DNA from 3 places in the Streptomyces sp. NPDC033131 genome. Region 2 is predicted to be linked to each of the others. Evidence: riboswitches for the same ligand, from Rfam matches in the RefSeq annotation. Region 2 holds a riboswitch; each other region holds the start of a gene.

What was found. Region 2 has a riboswitch for cyclic di-AMP ahead of ACZ5XS_RS28465 (M23 family metallopeptidase). Riboswitches for the same ligand answer to the same signal wherever they lie in the genome.
Region 1: another riboswitch for cyclic di-AMP. It lies ahead of ACZ5XS_RS16545 (M23 family metallopeptidase); the one in region 2 lies ahead of ACZ5XS_RS28465 (M23 family metallopeptidase).
Region 3: another riboswitch for cyclic di-AMP. It lies ahead of ACZ5XS_RS31635 (transglycosylase family protein); the one in region 2 lies ahead of ACZ5XS_RS28465 (M23 family metallopeptidase).

Annotation. Positions count from the first base shown of each region.
Region 1 covers NZ_JBVIPA010000011.1:83,111-90,433, reverse strand. Annotated here, with positions in the region: gene dxs (1-deoxy-D-xylulose-5-phosphate synthase) at 1-493, shown strand, start outside; gene ACZ5XS_RS16570 (aspartate aminotransferase family protein) at 490-1,908, shown strand; gene ACZ5XS_RS16565 (helix-turn-helix domain-containing protein) at 1,984-2,628, shown strand; gene ACZ5XS_RS16560 (DUF6126 family protein) at 2,625-2,747, shown strand; gene ACZ5XS_RS16555 (tyrosine-protein phosphatase) at 2,752-3,549, opposite strand; gene ACZ5XS_RS16550 (alpha-galactosidase) at 3,731-5,803, shown strand; cyclic di-AMP (ydaO/yuaA leader) riboswitch at 6,111-6,270, shown strand; gene ACZ5XS_RS16545 (M23 family metallopeptidase) at 6,273-7,286, shown strand.
Region 2 covers NZ_JBVIPA010000025.1:112,733-120,055, reverse strand. Annotated here, with positions in the region: gene ACZ5XS_RS28470 (GntR family transcriptional regulator) at 1-418, opposite strand, end outside; gene ACZ5XS_RS28465 (M23 family metallopeptidase) at 653-1,438, opposite strand; cyclic di-AMP (ydaO/yuaA leader) riboswitch at 1,452-1,618, opposite strand; gene ACZ5XS_RS28460 (M16 family metallopeptidase) at 1,834-3,222, opposite strand; gene ACZ5XS_RS28455 (M16 family metallopeptidase) at 3,219-4,568, opposite strand; gene ACZ5XS_RS28450 (DNA gyrase/topoisomerase IV subunit A) at 4,956-7,323, shown strand, end outside.
Region 3 covers NZ_JBVIPA010000030.1:107,067-114,389, reverse strand. Annotated here, with positions in the region: gene ACZ5XS_RS31660 (protein kinase domain-containing protein) at 1-405, shown strand, start outside; gene ACZ5XS_RS31655 (SurA N-terminal domain-containing protein) at 724-1,359, shown strand; gene ACZ5XS_RS31650 (nucleoside triphosphate pyrophosphohydrolase) at 1,454-2,431, shown strand; gene ACZ5XS_RS31645 (cytochrome P450 family protein) at 2,680-3,951, shown strand; gene ACZ5XS_RS31640 (LysM peptidoglycan-binding domain-containing protein) at 4,120-5,133, shown strand; cyclic di-AMP (ydaO/yuaA leader) riboswitch at 5,316-5,492, shown strand; gene ACZ5XS_RS31635 (transglycosylase family protein) at 5,496-6,191, shown strand; gene eno (phosphopyruvate hydratase) at 6,583-7,323, shown strand, end outside.

The sequences.
Region 1 (7,323 bases), on a different contig from region 2:
GTCGGTGGGGCCGTCCGTCCCGGCGATCGACCGGGTGGGCGGGCTGGACGTCCTGCACCGCGGGTCGCAGACCCCCGACGTGCTCCTCGTGGCCGTCGGTGTCATGGCGCCCGTCTGCCTGCAGGCCGCGGAACTGCTGGAAGCCCGCGGCATCGACTGCACGGTCGTCGACCCGCGGTGGGTCAAGCCCGTCGACCCGGCGCTCCCGGGCCTCGCCGCCCGGCACCGGCTGGTCGCCGTCGTCGAGGACAACAGCCGGGCCTCCGGGGTCGGCGCCGCGGTGGCGCTCGCCCTCGGGGACGCCGACGTCGACGTCCCGGTGCGGCAGTTCGGCATCCCGGAACAGTTCCTCGCGCACGCCAAGCGAGGTGAGGTGCTCGCCGACATCGGTCTCACGCCCGTCGAGGTCGCCGGACGGATCGGCGCGAGCCTGGCCGTCAAGGAAGCGAACCCGGCCGTCCGGGAAGAGTTGTCCAAGGAGAAACAGGAATGACCACCGCCAAGCCCGCGTCGCCCTCCTCGCAGGCCGGGGAGTTCGACCTCGGCGCGCTGCTGGCCGAGCGCGGGGCCGAGCGCTACGAGCTGCACGGCAAGTACCTGAACCACCAGCTCCCGCGCATGCTGCACACCATCGGCTTCGACAAGGTCTACGAGCGCGCCGAGGGCCCGTACTTCTGGGACGCGGACGGCAACGACTACCTCGACATGCTCGCCGGGTTCGGGGTGATGGGCCTGGGGCGCCATCACCCCGTCGTCCGCAAGGCGCTGCACGACGTGCTCGACGCCCAGCTCGCCGACCTCACCCGCTTCGACTGCCAGCCGCTGCCCGGGCTGCTGGCCGAGAAGCTGCTCGCGCACAGTCCGCACCTGGACCGGGTGTTCTTCGGCAACAGCGGTACCGAGGCGGTCGAGGGCGCGCTGAAGTTCGCCCGCTACGCCACCGGCAAGCCGCGGATCCTGTACTGCGACCACGCCTTCCACGGCCTGACCACCGGGGCCCTGTCCGTCAACGGCGAGGACGGGTTCCGGGACGGCTTCGCCCCGCTGCTGCCCGACACGGCCCTGCCGCTCGGCGATCTCGACGCCCTGGCCAGGGAGTTGCAGAAGGGCGACGTGGCCGCCCTCGTCGTCGAGCCCATCCAGGGCAAGGGCGTGCACGAGGCCCCGCCCGGCTACCTCCGCGCCGCCCAGGAGCTGCTGCACCGGCACAAGGCGCTGCTGATCCTGGACGAGGTGCAGACCGGCCTCGGCCGGACCGGTGACTTCTACGCCTACCAGCACGAGGACGGGGTCGAACCCGATCTGGTGTGCGTGGCCAAGGCGCTCTCCGGCGGCTATGTGCCGGTCGGCGCCACCCTCGGGAAGGACTGGATCTTCAAGAAGGTCTACTCCTCGATGGACCGGGTGCTGGTCCACTCGGCGAGCTTCGGCTCCAACGCACAGGCCATGGCGGCGGGGCTCGCCGTGCTCTCCGTCATGGAGAACGAGCAGGTCGTGGCGAACGCCCGGGCGACGGGGGAGCAGCTGAAGTCCCGGCTGACGGCGCTGGTCGACAAGTACGAGCTGCTCGCCGACGTCCGCGGCCGGGGCCTGATGATCGGCATCGAGTTCGGCCGCCCCAAGTCGCTGAAGCTGCGCAGCCGTTGGGCCATGCTGCAGGCCGCCCGCAAGGGGCTGTTCGCGCAGATGGTGGTGGTGCCGCTGCTGCAGCGCCACCGGATCCTCACCCAGGTGTCCGGCGACCACCTGGAGGTGATCAAGCTGATCCCGCCGCTGGTCATCGGCGAACGGGAGGTCGACCGGTTCGTCGAGGCCTTCACGGACGTGATGGACGACGCGCACAGCGGTGGCGGTCTGATGTGGGACTTCGGCAAGACGCTGATCAAACAGGCGGTCGCCAACCGGTGAGGGGCGCTCTGGGAGTCTTTTGCCTCTGAGGCAATAAGTTTGCCACAGAGGCAAGGTTCCGGCTGAATGGAGCGCATGAGCTCTCTCGAGTCCGAGCCCGCCACCGAGGCACCCGGGCCGCCCGGCCCCGCGGCCGAGGCGGTCCCTCTGGTGGCACCGCAGTTGCGTGCCCTGCGCCGACGGGCCTCCCTCACCCTGGAGGCGGCGGCCCGCGCCGCCGGGCTGTCGCCCGCCCACCTCTCCCGGCTGGAGACCGGCCAGCGCCAGCCCTCGCTGCCGATGCTGCTGGGCCTCGCCCGTATCTACGGTACGACGGTCTCGGAACTGCTCGGCGAGACGGTCGCCGACCGGGACGCCGTCGTGCGCGCCGCCGACATGGAGCCGACCGCGGCGGGCGGCTGGACCTACTGGCCGGCCGGCGCACCCGGCCGTGGCATGCAGGCCCTGCGGGTCCGCGTGCCCTACGGCTCCCAGGGCGACATCGTGCGCGTGCACCCCGGCGAGGAGTGGCTGTACGTGCTCGAGGGGCGGCTGCGGCTGCGCCTCGGTGACACCACGCACCTGCTCGCGGCGGGCGACAGCGCGCACTTCGACTCGCTGACACCGCACCGCATCGTCGCCGAGGACCGCGGCGGCGTGGAGCTCCTGTTCGTCCACACCCTGCTGCAGAGCCCCACGGCCGCGCTGTGCCTGGGCCCCGTCATCGGAGACATGCCATGAGCAACATGGAGGAGAAGTTCCCCCGCGCCCTGTGGGTGCGCCTGATCATCTACCTGGCGGTGGGGCACCTGTTCGCGGCCTTCATCTACCTGCTGTTCGCCCTGGGGGCCAAGCAGTGAGCGGTCAGTCGAGCAGCCGCTCCCGCAGCCGCTCCCGGATCTCGGGCGTGACCCCGAGCCCCTGCTCCAGGTATGGCTCGACGCCGCCCCAGGTCTCCTCGATGGTGTCGAAGGCCGTCGCCAGATACTCGGCACGCGCGTCGAACAGAGGGCTGAGCAGTTCCATGACCTCGGGGGAGTAGGCCGAGGCGGCGCTGCTGCTGCGGCGCACCTTGTAGCGGCGGTGCCTGGCGTTCGACTTCAGGTAGTCGGCGACGATCGCCTCCCGCTCCACACCCAGGGCGAGCAGCGTCACCGCTATCGACAGCCCGGCGCGGTCCTTGCCCGCAGCGCAGTGCATCAGCACCGGGACGCCGTCCTCGGCGAGCGAACGCAGCACCCGGGAGTGCTCGCCCGTGCGCTCCTTGATGAGCATCCGGTACGACGCGATCATCCGCTGCGCGCCCCTGTCGTCGGAGAGCAGCTCGCGCAGCTGGTCGAGGTCGCCGTCGCGAACCATCTTCCAGAACTCCGCGCCGTCCGCCGGGTCGCTCAGCGGAAGGTTCACATTGCGCACGCCCGGCAGCTCGACGTCGGGACCCTCGAACTTCTGGTCCGCGGCATTGCGGAAGTCGAAGATCGTGTGCAGCCCCAGGGATGCAAGGAACGCGGAGTCCTCCTCGGTCGCGTGCGCGAGGTGACCGCTGCGGAACAGCACGCCGTGCCTGACGCGCCGTCCGTCCACCGTCGGCAGCCCGCCCACGTCCCGGAAGTTGCGCACTGCTGCCAGCTGCGGTTCTGTCGACGGGACCTGCTGCGTCACGAAAGCTCCTCCCACTCCGTCCCGCCGACGCGGCTCGGCGACGGGCACCCACTCGACGATACGACATGGGTTCCTGAGGCAATGAGTTGTCCACAGGCGTTGCACCGAGGGCGCACGGACCTTGATGATGTTGCTGCTTGAGCGCACCTGTTCGGGCCTGTTCGAATCTGTGAGGGACTGCATGCTGGAGATCGCCGAGAACGGCCGCACATGGCTCCTGTCCGGGCCGACCAGCAGTTACGCCGTCCACCTCACGGCCGACGACGAGCTCCTGCACCTGCACTGGGGACCACGGATCGCCCTCGCCGACGCCGAGGCGCTCGCCGTACGTCCACTGCCGGACTACTGGCCCTTCGAGTCCCCGCTCGACGGCCGCGAGGAGTACCCCGTCGAGGGCGGCCCCCGCTTCGTCCGGCCCGCCCTGTCGGTGCGCACGGAGGAGGGGCGCGGCACCGAGTGGTCCTTCGAGGCGTACGAGCGTGCCGAGGAGGACGAGCTGCGGCTGCGGTTCCGCGACGGCGGGCTGGCGATCACGCTGCATTACCGGATGCGCCACGACGTCGTCGAGCGCTGGGTGACCCTGGACAACGACGGGCCGGCCCGGGAGCTCCTGCGCGCCGACTCCGCAGTGTGGACCCTGCCCGACCGCGACGGCTGGCGCCTGTCCCAGCTGCACGGCCGCTGGGCCGCGGAGTCCCGGCTCGTACGCTCCCCCCTGACCTACGGTGAGAAGGTCATCGGCAGCCGCCGTGGCCACACCGGACACCAGCACCTGCCCTGGGTGGCGCTCGACACCGACGCGACCGAGGAGCGCGGCGAGGTCTACGGCTGCGCCCTCGGCTGGTCCGGGTCCTGGCGGATCGCCGTGGCCCAACTCCCGGACGCGCGTGTGCAGATCACCGGCGGGGCCGGATACGACGACTCCGGCCTGCTGCGGCTGGCGGCGGGGGAGTCCTTCACGACGCCCGTCTTCGCCGGCCTGTTCAGCGACGGCGGCTTCGGCGGGGCGAGCCGCGCCTGGCACGCCTACCAGCGCGCGTATGTGATCCCGGACGCGGACCAGGACCGGCCGGTGCTGTTCAACTCCTGGGAGGCCACGGAGTTCGACATCTCCGAGGAGCAGCAGGGAGTGCTGGCGCGGCGGGCCGCGGCGATGGGCGTCGAGCTGTTCGTCGTCGACGACGGCTGGTTCGGGGCCCGCACCAGCGACCGCGCCGGGCTCGGCGACTGGCAGCCCAACCCCGACCGCTTCCCCGGCGGTCTCAAGCCGCTCGGCGACTACGTCCACGCCCTCGGTATGCAGTTCGGCATCTGGGTCGAGCCGGAGATGGTCAACCCGGACAGCGAGCTGTACCGGGCCCACCCGGACTGGGTGCAGTACCAGCCGGGACGAAAGCGGACGGAACTGCGCAATCAACTCGTCCTGAACCTCGCGCGCGAGGACGTCCAGGAATACCTCTGGGGGCAGCTCCACGAGCTCCTCTCCAGTGCCCCGATCGACTACGTGAAGTGGGACTTCAACCGCTGCTTCACCGACGCGGGCTGGCCCGGCGAGCCCGATCCGCAGCGCCTGTGGGTCGACCACGTGCACGCGCTGTACCGCCTGTTGGACCGGCTGCGGGCCGCCCACCCGGGCGTCGCCTTCGAGTCCTGCTCGGGCGGCGGCGGCCGCATCGACCTCGGTGTGATGAGCCGTACGGACCAGGTGTGGACCTCGGACAACACCGACCCGCTCGACCGGCTCGCCATCCAGCACGGCTTCAGCCAGATCCACCCCGCCCGGGTCATGGCCGCCTGGGTCACCGACAGCCCCAACACCCAGCTCAACGGCCGGGTCAGCTCGTTGCGTTTCCGCTTCGTGAGTGCCATGGCCGGGGTGCTCGGTGTCGGCGGAGACCTCGCCGAGTGGACCGAGGAGGAGCTCGCCGAGGCCCGTGACTGGGTGGATCTCTACAAGGAGATCCGCCCGCTCGTGCAGCGCGGCGACCTCCACCGGCTGCGGCCCCCGGAGGGCGGGCTGAGTGCGGTGCAGTACGTGCTGGGCGACGAGGCCGTCGTCCTGGCCTGGCTCCAGGCCCAGCGCCACGGCGAGCCCGTACCGGCGCTGCGCCTGCGAGGCCTCGACCCGTCGGCATCGTATGAATGCCGCGAAACGGGCGAAGTTCACCGAGGAGCCGTACTGCTGCATCACGGACTGCGGACAGGGCTGCGCGGTGACCTCGATGCGATGGTTCTCCGCCTCCGTCGCATCTAGGGCTTTCTGCCCGAATTGGCGCCTTCATTCCAACTCCATCTGGAATTAAGGCGCCTGGGGAGGCCGCACGTGAGGAGCGTCATATTCGTGACCGTGCGTCGCCCGTCATGTTCACGTAATCAACATGGTTCACAAGGGTGTTTGGTCAAAAGGCCAGTCCCCATTGCACTCAGTGTGACGGGGAATTCTCTCGGGTGACCAACAGAAACGCATTCAAACGCAACCACTTACTTGTCCCTTTGCGTCTTGGTCGCTTACGTTCACCTCCGATCCGGACGGACGCCCAATCCTGCCGCCGCCCGGAGCCCGCACACAATCACCCGTACACGGCAGGAGCGGGGGACCCACAGGTAGAACCGCCTGTTCCGGTCTCCGGAACGGCTAGGGGTTAAGTCGTACTTCGGTACGGCCGGGCATCTCCAGTCCGCACCCGACAGCTCACCTCGCAGGCGCCGGAGAGGAATTCGCCATGCCCGCGAAGGGTAAGCACCGCCGACCGAAGTCCCAGCGCTTCACTCGCTCCATCGCCGCCGCCGGAACGGGCGGCGCCGCACTTGCCCTCCCGCTTCTCGGGGCCACCGGCGCACACGCCGCCACTGCGCAGTCCGTCTCGGAAAAGGCCGTTGAGTCGTCCGTTCCGGCCACCGTGACAAAGGTGGCCGAAAAGGCGGCGGCCGAAAAGAAGGCCTCTGCGCAGACCGCGGGCACGAAGACGTACTCCGTGCAGACCGGTGACTATCTCGCGAAGATCGCGGACGAGCAGGATGTCAGCGGTGGCTGGAAGAAGCTCTACGCCGACAACCGTGAGGCCGTCGGCGACGATCCGTCGCTGATCCACCCCGGTCTGAAGCTCGCGATCGGCAAGAAGGCCACGACGAGCACGCCCAAGTCGACGGATCCCTCGGGCTCTTCGTCCTCTTCGTCGAAGTCCTCGAAGTCCTCGAAGTCCTCGAAGTCGTCGACTTCGGCTTCGTCGTCCGATTCGTCGGATTCGACCGCGTCGTCGAAGTCCTCTTCCTCCTCGGCGAAGACCGAGTCGGCCGCCCAGAGCGCCGACACCGCCGCCGCCCCCAGCGGCTTCAGCACCCCGGTGAGCGGTGCCGGCGTCGGCACCGCCTACCGCACGGCGGGCAGCATGTGGTCCAGCGGCTACCACACCGGCGTCGACTTCGTCGTCCCGACCGGCACCTCTTTGAAGGCGGTCGGCGCGGGCACCGTCGTCTCCGCGGGCTGGGGCGGCGCGTACGGCAACCAGGTCGTCGTCAGGCTCGCCGACGGCTACTACGCCCAGTACGCCCACCTGTCCTCGCTCTCCGTCTCCAGCGGCCAGTCGGTGACCGCCGGCCAGCAGCTCGGCCTCTCCGGCGCGACCGGCAACGTGACCGGCCCGCACCTGCACTTCGAGATCCGCACCACGCCGGACTACGGCTCGGACGTGGACCCGGTCGCCTACCTCCGCTCGAAGGGTGTCGCCGTCGGCTGACGCTCTTCTTCCGGCGCCCTGAGGGTGCCCCGCACGC
Region 2 (7,323 bases):
TGCCGGAAGCCTGTGCGAGCGTCTCGTGGAACCAGCTCCCGAGAGAGCGCAGATCCTCGCTGTTGCCCCGCCTGGCCCGCTCCTGGCCCAGCCGCACCAGCCCGCGCAGCACCTTGAGATGGGCCTCGGTGCGCCGCTGGGCGGCCCGCGAGGCGCCGAGCGGCTCCAGGAGCATGCGCATCTCCAGCAGGTCGGCACCCTCCTGCTCGGTGGGTTCCGCGACGCACGCGCCCGCGTGCCGCCGGGTCACCACGAAGCCCTCCGCCTCCAGCGTGCGCAGGGCCTCCCGTACGGGGACGCGCGAGACGCCGTAGCGGCGCGCGAGCAGTTCCTCGGTGAGCCGGCTGCCGCGCTCGTAGACACCCGCGACGATGTCGTCCCGGATCGCCGTGCATACCGAGTGCGCCGGAATACGCATGACCGACCTCCGCTTTAATCCCCGTGAAACGTCGACGATTGACGTGTGTTCAGCGACTCTATTGCAATCAGCGGGAATTTCCGATGGCGGGCCGGAATCCATGGATATTTTTTGGACAGACGGGCGTCCGATACACCGAAAGCCCCGGCTCGGTGAACCGGGGCTTCGGGACGCGGAGCCGTGGTCGTCAGACGATCACGGGCGCGGGCGTCGGACGATCACGCCGTGCGGGCGTCAGACGTTCACACCGTGCGAGCGGAGGTAGGCGACGGGGTCCATGTCCGAGCCGTACTCCGGGGTCGTGCGGGCCTCGAAGTGCAGGTGCGGCCCGGTGACGTTGCCGGTGGCGCCCGAGAGGCCTATCTGCTGGCCCGGGGTGACCGACTGACCGACGGAGACGGCGAGGGACGACAGGTGACCGTACTGGGTGTAGGTGCCGTCGTTCATCTTGATCACGACGTTGTTGCCGTACGACCCGCCCCAGCCCGCCTCGACGACCGTGCCGGAGCCGACCGCGTGGACGGAGGTGCCGCTCGCGGCATGGAAGTCGACGCCGGTGTGGCTGCCGGAGGACCAGACGCCACCGCCGGCCTTGTAGCCGGTCGAGATGTACGAGCCGGAGATCGGGGAGACGTAGGAGTTGAGGCGCTTGCGCTCGGCCTCGCGGGCGGCACGCTCCTCGACCTCGCGCGCCTGCTTGGCCTCGGCGAGGGCCTGCTTGGCAGCGGCGGCCGCCTTCGTGCGCGCGGCCTCCTCGGCCTGCCGCTGCGCCTCCGCCTCTTCGGCGGCCTGCTTCTGGGCGGCCGCCTGGGCGTCGATCTGGTCGGCGACCGAGTCGCCGATGGTGATGACGGGGGTGAGACCGGTCTTCTCTACGGCCGGTTCGGCGGCGAGCGCGGGGGCGGCCAGGGTGCCGATGACGCCGGTGGTGGCGAGGGCCGCGACGCCGGCGGCACGGGCGGTGGTGCGCTTCATCCGACTGGGACGCCGGTGCTTCCCGGTGGCGCAGGTGAACGCCATGTGGTGGCTGGTCCTTTCCTTCCTTCTCGCCTACCGGGTTAGCTGACGGGTTCGGAGCAGGAAGGTCTCCTACGGACCCCCTCGCGATACGCGCGGGCGTCCGATTCACCCCAGGGACTTATGGTTTGGGTCCCCGGCTCCCCTGGCTCGCGCCATGCGGGGACTCGGCGATGACTGTCCGGTGCCGCGGCTGCGGCGCACTGCCTGACGAACAGCCCGCATGACGCTAAACGCGGCAACTTTCAATCCCCAAACGGATCACGGCTTTTGTAGCGCATGCCACAGGGCAGACAGGCAACCTCTCCCTCAATTCGGACATGCGGGGACCCTGGCGACTCTTCAGTCACCAGGGCCCCTGGCCGCGCGCGTGCGCCGCCTCCACTGCGCGCGGGCGGCTACTCCGCGGACACGACGGTGACCTCGCCGATGCCGAGGGCCTGCACGGGCTCCTTGATCTGCGCCGCGTCCCCGACGAGGACGGTCACCAGCCGGTCGACCGGGAAGGCGCTCACGGCCGCCGCGGTGGCCTCGACGGTGCCCGTCGCGGCGAGCTGCTGGTACAGCGTCGCCTGGAAGTCGTCCGGCAGGTGCTGCTCGACCTGGTCGGCCAGCGTGCTCGCCACCGCCGCCGCCGTCTCGTACTTCAGCGGGGCCACCCCGACGAGGTTCTGCACGGCGACGTCGCGCTCGGCGTCGGTGAGCCCCTCGGCGGCGAGGGTGCGCAGCACCGTCCACAGGTCCTCGAGGGCGGGTCCGGTGTTCGGAGTGTCGACGGAGCCGCTGATGGCGAGCATCGCGGCACCCGTACCGTCCGGAGCGGAGCGCATGACCTGCCCGAACGCCCGCACACCGTAGGTGTAGCCCTTCTCCTCGCGCAGGACGCGGTCCAGGCGGGAGGTGAGGGTGCCGCCCAGGCAGTACGTGCCGAGCACCTGGGCGGGCCACACGCGGTCGTGCCGGTCGGGTCCGATACGGCCGATGAGCAGCTGCGTCTGGACGGCGCCGGGGCGGTCCACGATGACGACCCGGCCGGCGTCGTCGGCGGTCACCGGCGGCACGGGGCGGGGCTCGGCTGAGGAGCCGGTCCAGGAGCCGAGGGTGTCACCGAGCAGCGCGTCGAGGTCGATTCCGGTGAGGTCGCCGACGACCACGACGGTGGCGGTGGCGGGGCGGACGTGCTTCTCGTAGAAGCCGCGCACGGCCGCGGAGTCGATGTTCTCGACGGTCTCCTCGGTGCCCTGGCGCGGGCGCGACATGCGCGAGGTCGCCGGGAAGAGCTCCTTGGAGAGCTCCTTGGCGGCCCGCCGGGACGGGTTGGCCAGCTCGTGCGGGATCTCGTCGAGGCGGTTGCGCACCAGCCGCTCGACCTCGCTGTCCGCGAACGCGGGCGCCCTGAGGGCGTCGGAGAGCAGGCCCAGCGCCTTCTCCAGACGCGAGACCGGGACTTCGAGGGAGAGCCGTACGCCGGGATGGTCGGCGTGCGCGTCGAGGGTTGCGCCGCAGCGCTCCAGCTCGGCGGCGAAGTCCTCGGCGGAGTGCTTGTCGGTGCCCTCCGAGAAGGCCCGCGCCATGATCGTGGCGACGCCGTCCAGGCCGGCCGGTTCGGCGTCCAGGGGCGCGTCCAGGATCACCTCGACGGCGACGACCTGCTGGCCGGGGCGGTGGCAGCGCAGCACCGTCAGGCCGTTGTCGAGCGTCCCGCGCCGGGGCTCCGGGAAGGCCCAGGGCTTGGCGTCGCCCGCCTGGGGCTGGGGGTGGAATTCCATCGTGGCGAGCTCGGTCACCGGGCCGCCTCCTCGTTCTCGTCCTGGTCGGCGGGGGCTTCGGTGGCGATCGGCTCGTAGACGAGCACGGCGCGGTTGTCGGGGCGCAGGCGTGCCTTGGCGGTCTCCTGGACCTCTTCCGCCGTCACGTCCAGCACGCGCTGTACGGCGGTCAGGGCGAGCTGCGGGTCGCCGAACAGGACGGCGTAGCGGCACAGTTCGTCGGCGCGGCCCGCGACGGTGCCGAGCCGGTCCAGCCACTCGCGCTCCAACTGGGCCTGGGCGCGCTCCATCTCCTCGGCCGTGGGGCCCTCCTCGGCGAACCGGGCGAGCTCCTCGTCGATGGCGGCCTCGATGACCGGCACCTCGACGTCACCGGAGGTCTTCACGTCCAGCCAGCCCAGGGAGGGCGCCCCGGCCAGCCGCAGCAGGCCGAAGCCGGCCGCCACCGCGGTGCGGTCACGTCGTACGAGCCGGTTGTAGATGCGCGACGACTCGCCTCCGCCGAGGACGGTGAGCGCCAGGTCGGCCGCGTCGCACGCGCGTGTGCCGTCCTCCGGGAGCCGGTAGGCGGCCATCAACGCGCGCGCGGGAACCTCCTCCTCCACGACCTCACGCAGCTCGCCGCCCATGACGTCGGGCAGCGAGCCGTCGCGGGGCACGGGCTTGCCGTCGTGCGGTGCGATGGACCCGAAGTACTTCTCGATCCAGGCGAGCGTCTGCTCCGGGTCGATGTCGCCGACGACCGACAGGACGGCGTTGCCCGGCGCGTAGTACGTGCGGAAGAACGCGCGCGCGTCCTCCAGGGTGGCCGCGTCCAGGTCGGCCATCGAGCCGATCGGGGTGTGGTGGTAGGGGTGGCCCTCCGGGTAGGCGAGGGCGGTCAGCTTCTCGAACGCCGTGCCGTAGGGAACGTTGTCGTAGCGCTGCCGGCGCTCGTTCTTGACGACGTCCCGCTGGTTCTCCATCGACTCGTCGTCGAGGGCGGCCAGCAGGGAGCCCATGCGGTCGGCCTCCAGCCAGAGGGCGAGCTCCAGCTGGTGGGTGGGCATGGTCTCGAAGTAGTTGGTGCGCTCGAAGCTGGTGGTGCCGTTGAGCGAGCCGCCGGCGCCCTGGACCAGCTCGAAGTGGCCGTTGCCCTTGACCTGGCCGGATCCCTGGAACATGAGGTGCTCGAAAAGGTGAGCAAGGCCGGTACGACCCTTGACTTCATGGCGCGAGCCGACGTCGTACCAGAGGCACACCGCCGCGACCGGGGTCAGATGGTCCTCCGAGAGCACCACGCGCAGCCCGTTGGCCAGGCGGTGCTCGGTCGCTGTCAGGCCGCCGGAGCCTGCCTGTGCTGTGGCCGTGTGACCCATGGGCATGTACGTCCCTTCCATCGCGGTCGCGGTCGCTGAAACCGCGGTTTTCCTGCCGGTCCTGCCACTGTATGCAAGCGTGCGGACGGTCCGCGAAGTTCCCGGACGACGTACGCCGTCAGCGAGATCGCGTAGCCTGCGGGCAATCGCGGTCAGACGCCCGCCCATCCCGGGCCGGGCGGCCGACGGTGGGCCCCGGCCCGCACTGTCAGTGCCGCGGTCCACAATGGTCGCGTCAGATCCCGTTCACGCTTCAGCAAGAGTGAGCCGAAGGGACGCGTCGATGTCGAGAGGTCGAGCGCGCACAGGCCCGCAGGGCTGAGCACACTCGGGCCCTCGACACCGACCTCAGCGCCCCCAGGCGAACACCAGAAACAGGAGGAGCCGGCAGCGATGGCCCGCCGCAGCACGAAGACCCCGCCGCCCGACGACTCGTACGAGGAGAAGATCCTCGACATCGACGTCGTCGACGAGATGCAGGGCTCCTTCCTCGAGTACGCGTACTCGGTCATCTACTCCCGCGCCCTGCCGGACGCCCGTGACGGCCTCAAGCCGGTGCACCGCCGCATCGTCTACCAGATGAACGAGATGGGCCTGCGCCCGGAGCGCGGCTATGTGAAGTGCGCCCGTGTCGTCGGCGAGGTCATGGGCAAGCTGCACCCGCACGGTGACGCGTCGATCTACGACGCCCTCGTGCGCATGGCCCAGCCCTTCTCGATGCGCGTCCCGCTGGTCGACGGCCACGGCAACTTCGGATCGCTGGGCAATGACGACCCGCCGGCCGCCATGCGGTACACCGAGTGCCGCCAGGCCGAGGCGACGAGCCTGATGACCGAGTCGATCGACGAGGACACGGTCGACTTCAACCCCAACTACGACGGCCAGGAGCAGGAGCCGGTGGCCCTGCCCGCCGCCTTCCCGAACCTCCTGGTGAACGGCGCCTCGGGCATCGCCGTCGGCATGGCCACGAACATGCCGCCGCACAACCTGGCCGAGGTCATCGCGGCCGCCCGCCACCTGATCCGCTATCCGAACGCGGACCTCGAAGCCCTGATGCGGCACGTCCCGGGTCCTGACCTGCCCACCGGCGGCCGGATCGTCGGCCTCTCCGGCATCCGGGACGCGTACGAGACGGGCCGCGGCACCTTCAAGATCCGCGCCACGGTGGCGGTGGACAACGTGACGGCCCGCCGTAAGGGCCTCGTCGTCACCGAACTGCCCTTCACGGTCGGTCCCGAGAAGGTCATCGCCAAGATCAAGGACCTGGTCGGCTCGAAGAAGCTCCAGGGCATCGCCGACGTCAAGGACCTCACCGACCGCGCGCACGGCCTGCGCCTGGTCATCGAGATCAAGAACGGCTTCGTGCCGGAGGCGGTCCTGGAACAGCTCTACAAGCTGACGCCCATGGAGGAGTCCTTCGGCGTCAACAATGTGGCGCTGGTGGACGGCCAGCCCCTCACCCTCGGCCTCAAGGAGCTCCTGGAGGTCTACCTCGACCACCGCTTCGAGGTCGTACGCCGCCGCAGCGAGTTCCGCCGCACCAAGAAGCGCGACCGGCTGCACCTGGTGGAGGGCCTGCTCACCGCCCTGGTCGACATCGACGAGGTCATCCGCCTCATCCGCTCCAGCGACAACTCCGCGCAGGCCAAGCAGCGCCTGATCGAGCGCTTCTCGCTGAGCGAGATCCAGACGCAGTACATCCTGGACACGCCGCTGCGCCGCCTCACCAGGTTCGACCGCATCGAGCTGGAGTCGGAGAAGGAGCGGCTGAACGCGGAGATCGCGGAGCTGACCCGGATCCTCGATTCGGACTCCGAGCTGCGCAAGCTGGTCTCCACCGAACTGGCCGCGGTGGCGAAGAAGTTCGGCACCGAGCGGCGTACGGTCCTGCTGGAGTCGGCGGGTTCCCCGGCGGCCGCCGTGCCACTCCAGGTGGCCGACGACCCCTGCCGCGTGCTCCTGTCCTCCACGGGCCTGCTGGCCCGCACGGCGAACGGCGAGCCGTTCCCGGAGGACGCCGAGGCCCGGCGCACCAAGCACGACGTGATCGTCTCGGCGGTGCCGGCCACCGCGCGCGGCGAGGTGGGCGTGGTCACGTCCTCCGGACGCCTGCTCCGGGTGAACGTCGTCGACCTGCCCCAGCTCCCGGACACCGCGTCCGCGCCGAACCTCTCGGGCGGCGCCCCGGTCGCGGAGTTCGTCCCCCTGGAGGGCGACGAGACGGTGGTCTGCCTGACCACGCTCGACGAGTCCTCTCCCGGCCTGGCGATCGGCACCGCCCAGGGCGTCGTCAAGCGCGTGGTCCCGGACTATCCGACCAACAAGGGCGAGCTGGAGGTCATCACCCTCAGGGAGGGCGACCGGATCGTCGGCGCGGTGGAGTTGCGCACCGGCGAGGAGGACCTGGTCTTCATCACGGACGACGCGCAACTGCTGCGCTACCAGGCCGCCCAGGTCCGGCCACAGGGCCGCCCGGCCGGCGGCATGACGGGCGTCAAGCTCACCGAGGGCGCGAAGGTGATCTCCTTCACGGCCGTCGACCCCGCCGCGGACGCGGTGGTGTTCACGGTCGCGGGCTCACGCGGCACGCTGGACGACTCCGTGCAGACGACGGCCAAGCTCACCCCCTTCGACCAGTACCCGCGCAAGGGCCGCGCCACCGGCGGCGTCCGCTGCCAGCGTTTCCTGAAGGGCGAGGACTGTCTGTCCCTGGCCTGGGCGGGCCCCGTCCCGGCGAAGGCGGCCCAGAAGAACGGCACCC
Region 3 (7,323 bases), on a different contig from region 2:
GCCACCCTCATGGACGACGGCCAGTACCGGCGCGCGCTGCCCGAACTGCGCCGCCTCGCCGAAGAACGCGCCGCCGAGGCCGGCCAGTCCGACCCGCAGTCGCTCCGTTTCCGCTACGAGGCCGCCCAGTGCCTGGAGCAGCTCGGCGAACCGGCGGCGGCGCTCGCGGAGTACCGGGCACTGCTGCCGTACTACGAGAACCAGTACGTGGCGGGCGACCCCGAGCTCGCCCACGAGGTCCGCCGCCGCATCGGACACCTCCTCCTCGCCCTCGGCGACCGCGCCGCCGCCCACGACACGCTGCTGCGGCTGCTGCACGACACGGAGCGGCTACGCGGCCCCGGGCACCCCCTCGCGGCGGAGATCCGCCGGACCCTGGAGTGGCTGGGACAGGTGCGCGGCTAGGAGTGCGGCCGGGTGTGCTGCCAACGCTCGGGCAGCGAACGCACTGCCAGTCGGTACAGGCAGTCCCGTACAGCCAGTTCGGTTCTGCCGGTTCGGTGCGACCGGGGTGGGTCACACAGATGTCCGGCCATCGTCAGGCCGGGAAGCGCGGATATCTCGCGTGGGCCGTCGCGGGAGCGCCGGGGCCGCGAAGCCGCGGCGGTGCCGGAAGTCCTGGTGAATCGTTGGTCGAATGGGTTGGCCAGAGCTTGCCCACTGCCTACCATCGATCACCGCAAGACCTTGTGCACCGCCGCACAAACTCCTCGGGAGGCTTCCTTGCACCGCCGCCGTCGCACCGCGCTCCTCCTCTCCGCCGCGATCGTCGCGGCCCCCCTCCTCACCGCCTGCGGAAACGATGCGCATCCCGGCGCGGCAGCCGTCGTCGGCGGTCAGCGGATCACCGTCTCCCAGCTGGAAACCCGGGTGAGCGAGGTACGCGCGGCGCAGCGGGCGGCGGTGCCGGACGACGCCCAGTACGAGCAGGCCATCGCCAAGACGGGCACGCTCACCCGCGACACCCTGCACAACATGGTCCTGGAGCGGGTGCTGCAGCGCGCCGCCGAGGACGCGGGCGTGACCGTCAGCCGCAAGGAGATCCAGCAGATGCGCAGCGGCCTGGAGCAGCAGACCGGCGGCGCCGAGGCCCTGGAGGCTGCCTGGCTGCAGCAGTACGGCATCGCCCCCGAGCGCCTCGACGAGAACCTCCGCCTCCAGCTGGAGGCCCAGAAGCTCGCCACCCAGCTCGGCACGAACACCGGCGATCCGGCCTTCTGGAACGCCCTGGCCAAGGCGTCCAGGAAACTGAACGTCGACCTCAACCCGCGCTACGGCGCCTGGGACGTCAACAAGAGCAGCCGCGTCGACACGAAGACACCGTGGCTGCGCGAGGTCACGTCGACACAGACGGCATAGCCGCAGGGCGGGGATCATTCATACGATCGCACTGCACCTCTCCGCCCTGTGGATAACTGATCGCCTCGTCGGCGGCGTGCGTTAGCTTCGAATCGTGAACGCAACCAGCCCCGAAGCCGCCACCGGCCGCATCGTCCTCCTCACCACCAGCCACCGCGTCGCGCCCGGCCTGCTGTCCTGGCCCGCCTGGCAGGCACTGCACGCCGCCGACCGGGTGCTGTGCGCGGACGGCGCGCACCCGCAGCTGCCCTACCTGCGCGAGGCGGGCATAGCGGTCGACCAGGCGTCGCCGACCGCCGAGGAACTGGTCGACGCCTGCGCCGGAGGGCGGACGGTGGTCGTGGTCGCCACCGGTGAGGGGGAGCCGGCCCTCACGGACGGCCTGGCACGCCTCGCGGGCTCCGGCCGCGTCCACATGCCCGACCTGGAGTTGCTCCCGGCCTCCTACGACCTGCCGGGCGCCCGCCTCCTCGACCTCGTCCAGGTCATGGACCGCATCCGCGCCGAGTGCCCCTGGTCGTCCCAGCAGACCCACAAGGGCCTGGCGAAGTACGGCATCGAGGAGGCGTACGAACTCGTCGAGGCCATCGAGGAGGGCGACCGCGACGAACTGCGCGAGGAACTGGGCGACGTCCTGCTCCAGGTCGTCTTCCACTCCCGTATCGCGGAGGAGGACCCCGACGCCCCCTTCTCCGTCGACGATGTCGCCGGCGGCATCGTCACCAAGCTCATCCACCGCCACCCGCACGTCTTCGGCGACGAGACGGCCACGACCCCCGAGGAGGTCAAGGAGCACTGGCTGCGCACCAAGGCGATAGAGAAGCAGCGGGAGTCGGTGACGGACGGTGTCCCCCTCGGCCAGCCCGGCCTCGCCCTTGCGGCGAAGCTGGCGTCGAGAGTGCGCACGGCCGGTCTGGAAGTCCCGCTGCCCCCGACCGAGGGCATCGGCTACGACCTGCTCGCCCTGGCGGTGCGGGCGGAGGCGGAGGGCGTGGACCCGGAGGCGGCACTGCGCGTCGCCGCACGGGCGTACCGGGACGCGGTTCGGGCTGCTGAAGGGCTCGGCGACTAGCCCCGACGCCTCCTCGGGATTCGTACCGGCCCACGGGGCTGCTGCCGCGAAAGCAGGCGGCCGGGGCGGCCGGGGCAGCCACGGCAGCCCAGGAAGCAGAGGAAGGCAAGGAACAAACGCACAAGGCCCCTCCGCCCACCCCACCGGCCTCCCGAAGCGCTGCCCGGCCCCCAAGCCCAACCCTCCCCCCGGCGTCCCCCGCCGTCTCTCCGGCGTCCCCCCGCCGTCTCTCCGGATACCGTCAAGGAGTGACCGACCAGCCCGCCCCCTCGGACTCTGCCCCGGAACTCTTCACCTGGGAGTTCGCGACGGATCCCTACCCCGCCTACGCATGGCTGCGTGAGAACGCCCCCGTGCACAGAACCAGACTCCCCAGCGGCGTGGAGGCCTGGCTGGTCACCCGGTACGTGGACGCCAAGCAGGCCCTCGCCGACCCGCGTCTGTCGAAGAATCCGGCGCATCACGACGAGCCCGCCCACGCCAAGGGCAAGACCGGCATCCCCGGTGAGCGCAAGGCCGAGCTGATGACCCATCTGCTCAACATCGACCCGCCGGACCACACGAGGCTCCGTCGGCTCGTCTCCAAGGCGTTCACCCCCAGACGCGTCGCCGAGTTCGCCGACCGGGTTCAGGAACTCACCGACCACCTCATCGACCAGTTCGCCGAGAAGGGCAGCGCCGACCTCATCCACGAGTTCGCCTTCCCCCTGCCCATCTACGCGATCTGCGACCTGCTCGGCGTCCCCCGCGAGGACCAGGACGACTTCCGGGACTGGGCGGGAATGATGATCCGTCACGGCGGAGGGCCTAGGGGCGGTGTGGCGCGGTCGGTGAAGAAGATGCGGGGCTATCTCGCCGAGCTCATCCACCGCAAGCGGGAGGCGCTCCCGGAGACCGCAGCCCCCGGCGAGGACCTCATCTCCGGCCTCATCCGCGCCTCCGACCACGGCGAGCACCTTTCGGAGAACGAGGCCGCGGCCATGGCCTTCATCCTTCTGTTCGCCGGGTTCGAGACCACTGTCAACCTCATAGGCAACGGCACGTACGCCCTCCTCACCCACCCCGAGCAGCGAGACCGGCTCCAGAAGTCCCTCGCCGCCGGTGAACGGGGTCTGCTGGAGACCGGGGTGGAGGAACTGCTCCGCTACGACGGCCCCGTCGAGCTCGCCACGTGGCGGTTCGCGACCCAGCCGCTCAAGGTCGGTGGGCAGGACATCACGGCCGGCGACCCCGTTCTCGTCGTACTCGCCGCCGCGGACCGGGATCCGGAGCGGTTCGCCGATCCGGACACCCTCGACCTGTCCCGCCGTGACAACCAGCACCTCGGATACGGCCACGGCATCCACTACTGCCTGGGCGCGCCCCTCGCCCGCCTGGAGGGCCAGACCGCCCTCGCGACGCTCCTGACGCGTCTTCCGGACTTGCAACTCGAGGTGGAACCGGCTGATTTGCGGTGGCGGGGCGGTCTCATCATGCGCGGGCTGAGGACGTTGCCCGTCACGTTCACGCCGCGTGCCTGACTCCTCTCACCTGCGTAAAGGTGACGCGCCCTCAACTCTGTGACTTTCACGTGATCTACGCGGCATTAACTTGTGACAAGTGTTCGACTGCCTATACGTTCACGGATCAATGCGGCACCGAGCCTCACCCGCCGCGTTGATCACCGTTGTCTCGTGAAAGGTTTCCGCATGCTCTCCGGGAACGGCCGTCATCGTCGCCCCCGCCAGGCTCCGGCCATTCTCGTGGCGGCCGGAGTGACGGGCTCCGCCATCGCGATCCCGCTTCTCGGCGCCACCGGTGCGAGCGCGGCGACCGGCACCACGTGGGACCAGGTGGCGAACTGCGAGACGGGTGGGTCCTGGAGCGAGAACGACGGCGACGGGTACTTCGGCGGGCTCCACATCGCCCAGGAGGACTGGGAGCGGTACGGCGGTCTCGACTTCGCCTCGCGTGCCGACCAGGCCAGCCGCAACCAGCAGATAGCGGTCGCCGAGAAGATTCTCGCGGACAAGGGCGTCGGCTACTGGTCCACCTGCGGACTGCTCAACGGGCTCAGCAAGGACTCCGCGGCGGCCGACGTCGACACGGGCGTGGCGGACGGCGCGACGTCGGACAGTAGCGAATCACCCGACTCGCCCGGCTTGTCGGACTCGTCCGAATCTTCGGCGGACTCGTCGGCGGGCGCGCCCTCGGACGTGTCGGCGTCGCCCACCCCGTCCAGCTCCGGCGCCCGGTCGGACGGTTCCGGCAAGACCGGCAAAACAGACAGATCCGACTCGTCGTCCGATGCGGGCTCGGGTCCCGGCGACGCGCAGAACTCACAGGGTTCCGACAGCTCCTCCACGGGCGAGACGAAGCTGGACGACTCGGACAAGTCCTGGCAGGAGGGCGGCTCTTCGGCCCTCGTGGACACCGGCTCCCTCAGTGCCGGCCGGCACCGCGGCGGCAGTGCCGACGAGGCCGCCGCCGACAGCGGCGCCGACGAGGCCGGCAGCGGCACCTCGACGGGCCGTCACGCCGTTCGCGCCGACTCGTACACCGTCCGCGTCGGAGACACCCTCGCGTCCATCGCCGACTCCCTTGGTCTCCAGGGCGGGTGGCGTGAGCTCTACGCCGAGAACAAGCAGGCGATCGGCGTCGACCCGAGCGTCATCGTGCCCGGTCAGACCCTCTCTCTCGGTGTCGAATCGGGCGAAAACTAACGGGAGTTCACGTCACACTTCGCGCTGAATGTCCGTTTTGGCGAAAGTGTGGGATGACTCTCAGAAGCCTTGATCGTCTTTGAAATTCCGCGGATCGCGTGTCTACCGTCGTGACCGCTCGCCAACACGAGCCCCGGCTGCCGCAACGCCGAATCCTGCCAGCGGCCGTACGGGAACAGTCGTCGCGTCAAGCGCCGTAGGCAGGAGCGGGGGACCCAAGGTAAGTGCCGGGACCAGCAGTTGAGCTGGGTCCGGCTTGGGGTGAAGCCGTGCCGCGCACGAACAGTGCGCAGCACGGCCGGGCAACTCAACCGGCCCGAACCCGACAGCTCACCTCGCAGGCGTCGGTGAGGGGATCCACCATGCTGTTTTCCAGCAAGGGCAAGCACCGCCGCCCGTCCAAGGCCACTCGTGCCATCGCCATCGCCGGTGTCACCGGCGCCGCCGTCGCCGCCCCGCTGATGGCGGCCGGCAGCGCCTCCGCCGCCACGGCCTCCGAGTGGGACACCGTCGCCCAGTGCGAGTCCGGCGGCAACTGGTCCATCAACACCGGCAACGGCTACTACGGCGGTCTGCAGTTCTCCGCCTCCACCTGGGCCGCGTACGGCGGCACGCAGTACGCCGCGCAGGCCAACCAGGCCTCCAAGTCCCAGCAGATCGCCGTCGCCGAGAAGGTCCTCGCCTCCCAGGGCAAGGGCGCCTGGCCGCACTGCGGCGTGAACCTGTCGAGCTCCGCCTACAACGGCAGCACCGACACCACGTCGAACAGCTCCAGCGGCTCGAGCAGCGACTCCTCGGAGACCTCGACCCGTTCCTCGGAGCAGCAGGCGTCCCGTTCCGCGGACCGTCCGGCCGCGAAGAAGACCGTCACCACCCCGACCGGCAAGAAGGTCAAGAAGGGTGACGGCGAGTACAAGGTCGCCAAGGGCGACACCCTCAGCTCGATCGCCGAGGAGAACGACGTCAAGGGCGGCTGGGCGAAGCTGTTCGAGCTGAACAAGGACATCGTCGAGGACGCCAACCTCATCTACCCGGGCCAGCAGCTGCACCTGAAGTGACACGCGGCTCGTAGTCGAACCACAGGGCCCTCCCAGGCGTGGCCTCCACAGTGGAGGCACGTGAGGGCCACCCCCGTCCCCACGGGCTCCCCGCTCCGGTGCGTCTTCCCCCGTACGCACCGGGGCGGGGCTCTTTCATGCGGGGTTCAGGCGGGGTCCGTGCGGGTCCATGGGTGCCGGTGCGGATCTCATGCGGGGTTTCATGCGGGGTTTCGTGCGGGTTTCCGCACACGTTGCACCGGACTCTTTGTTCCGTTCGGAAACAATTTACTCTCGGTTCTGTCCATCGGGTGGTCGACGGGCTGGCCGATCGCCCGGAGCCGGTTAGGCTCGTCTCGCAGTGCCCACCGCGGTCCTGCCAGCCCGCGTCACATTGAAGAAGGAGATGCTCGTGCCGTCCATCGACGTCGTCGTAGCCCGGGAAATCCTGGACTCCCGAGGCAACCCCACGGTCGAGGTCGAGGTCGGCCTCGACGACGGCAGCACGGGTCGTGCCGCCGTTCCGTCCGGCGCCTCCACGGGTGCCTTCGAGGCCATCGAGCTCCGCGACGGTGACCCGAACCGCTACCACGGCAAGGGTGTCGAGAAGGCCGTCCTCGCCGTCATCGAGCAGATCGGCCCGGAGCTCGTCGGCTACGACGCCACCGAGCAGCGCCTGATCGACCAGGCGATGTTCGACCTGGACGCCACCGACAACAAGGGCTCGCTCGGCGCCAACGCCATCCTCGGCGTCTCCCTCGCCGTCGCCCACGCCGCCTCCGAGGCCAGCGACCTCCCCCTCTTCCGCTACCTGGGCGGTCCGAACGCGCACCTGCTGCCCGTTCCGATGATGAACATCCTGAACGGCGGCTCGCACGCCGACTCCAACGTGGACATCCAGGAGTTCATGATCGCCCCGATCGGCGCGGAGTCCTTCTCCGAGTCGCTGCGCTGGGGCACCGAGGTCTACCACACCCTCAAGAAGGTGCTGAAGGCCAAGGGCCTGTCCACCGGCCTCGGCGACGAGGGCGGCTTCGCCCCGAACCTCGGCTCCAACCGCGAGGCCCTCGACCTCATCCTCGAGGCCGTCAAGGAAGCCGGTTACACCCCCGGCGAGCAGATCGCCCTGGCCCTGGACGTCGCCGCCTCCGAG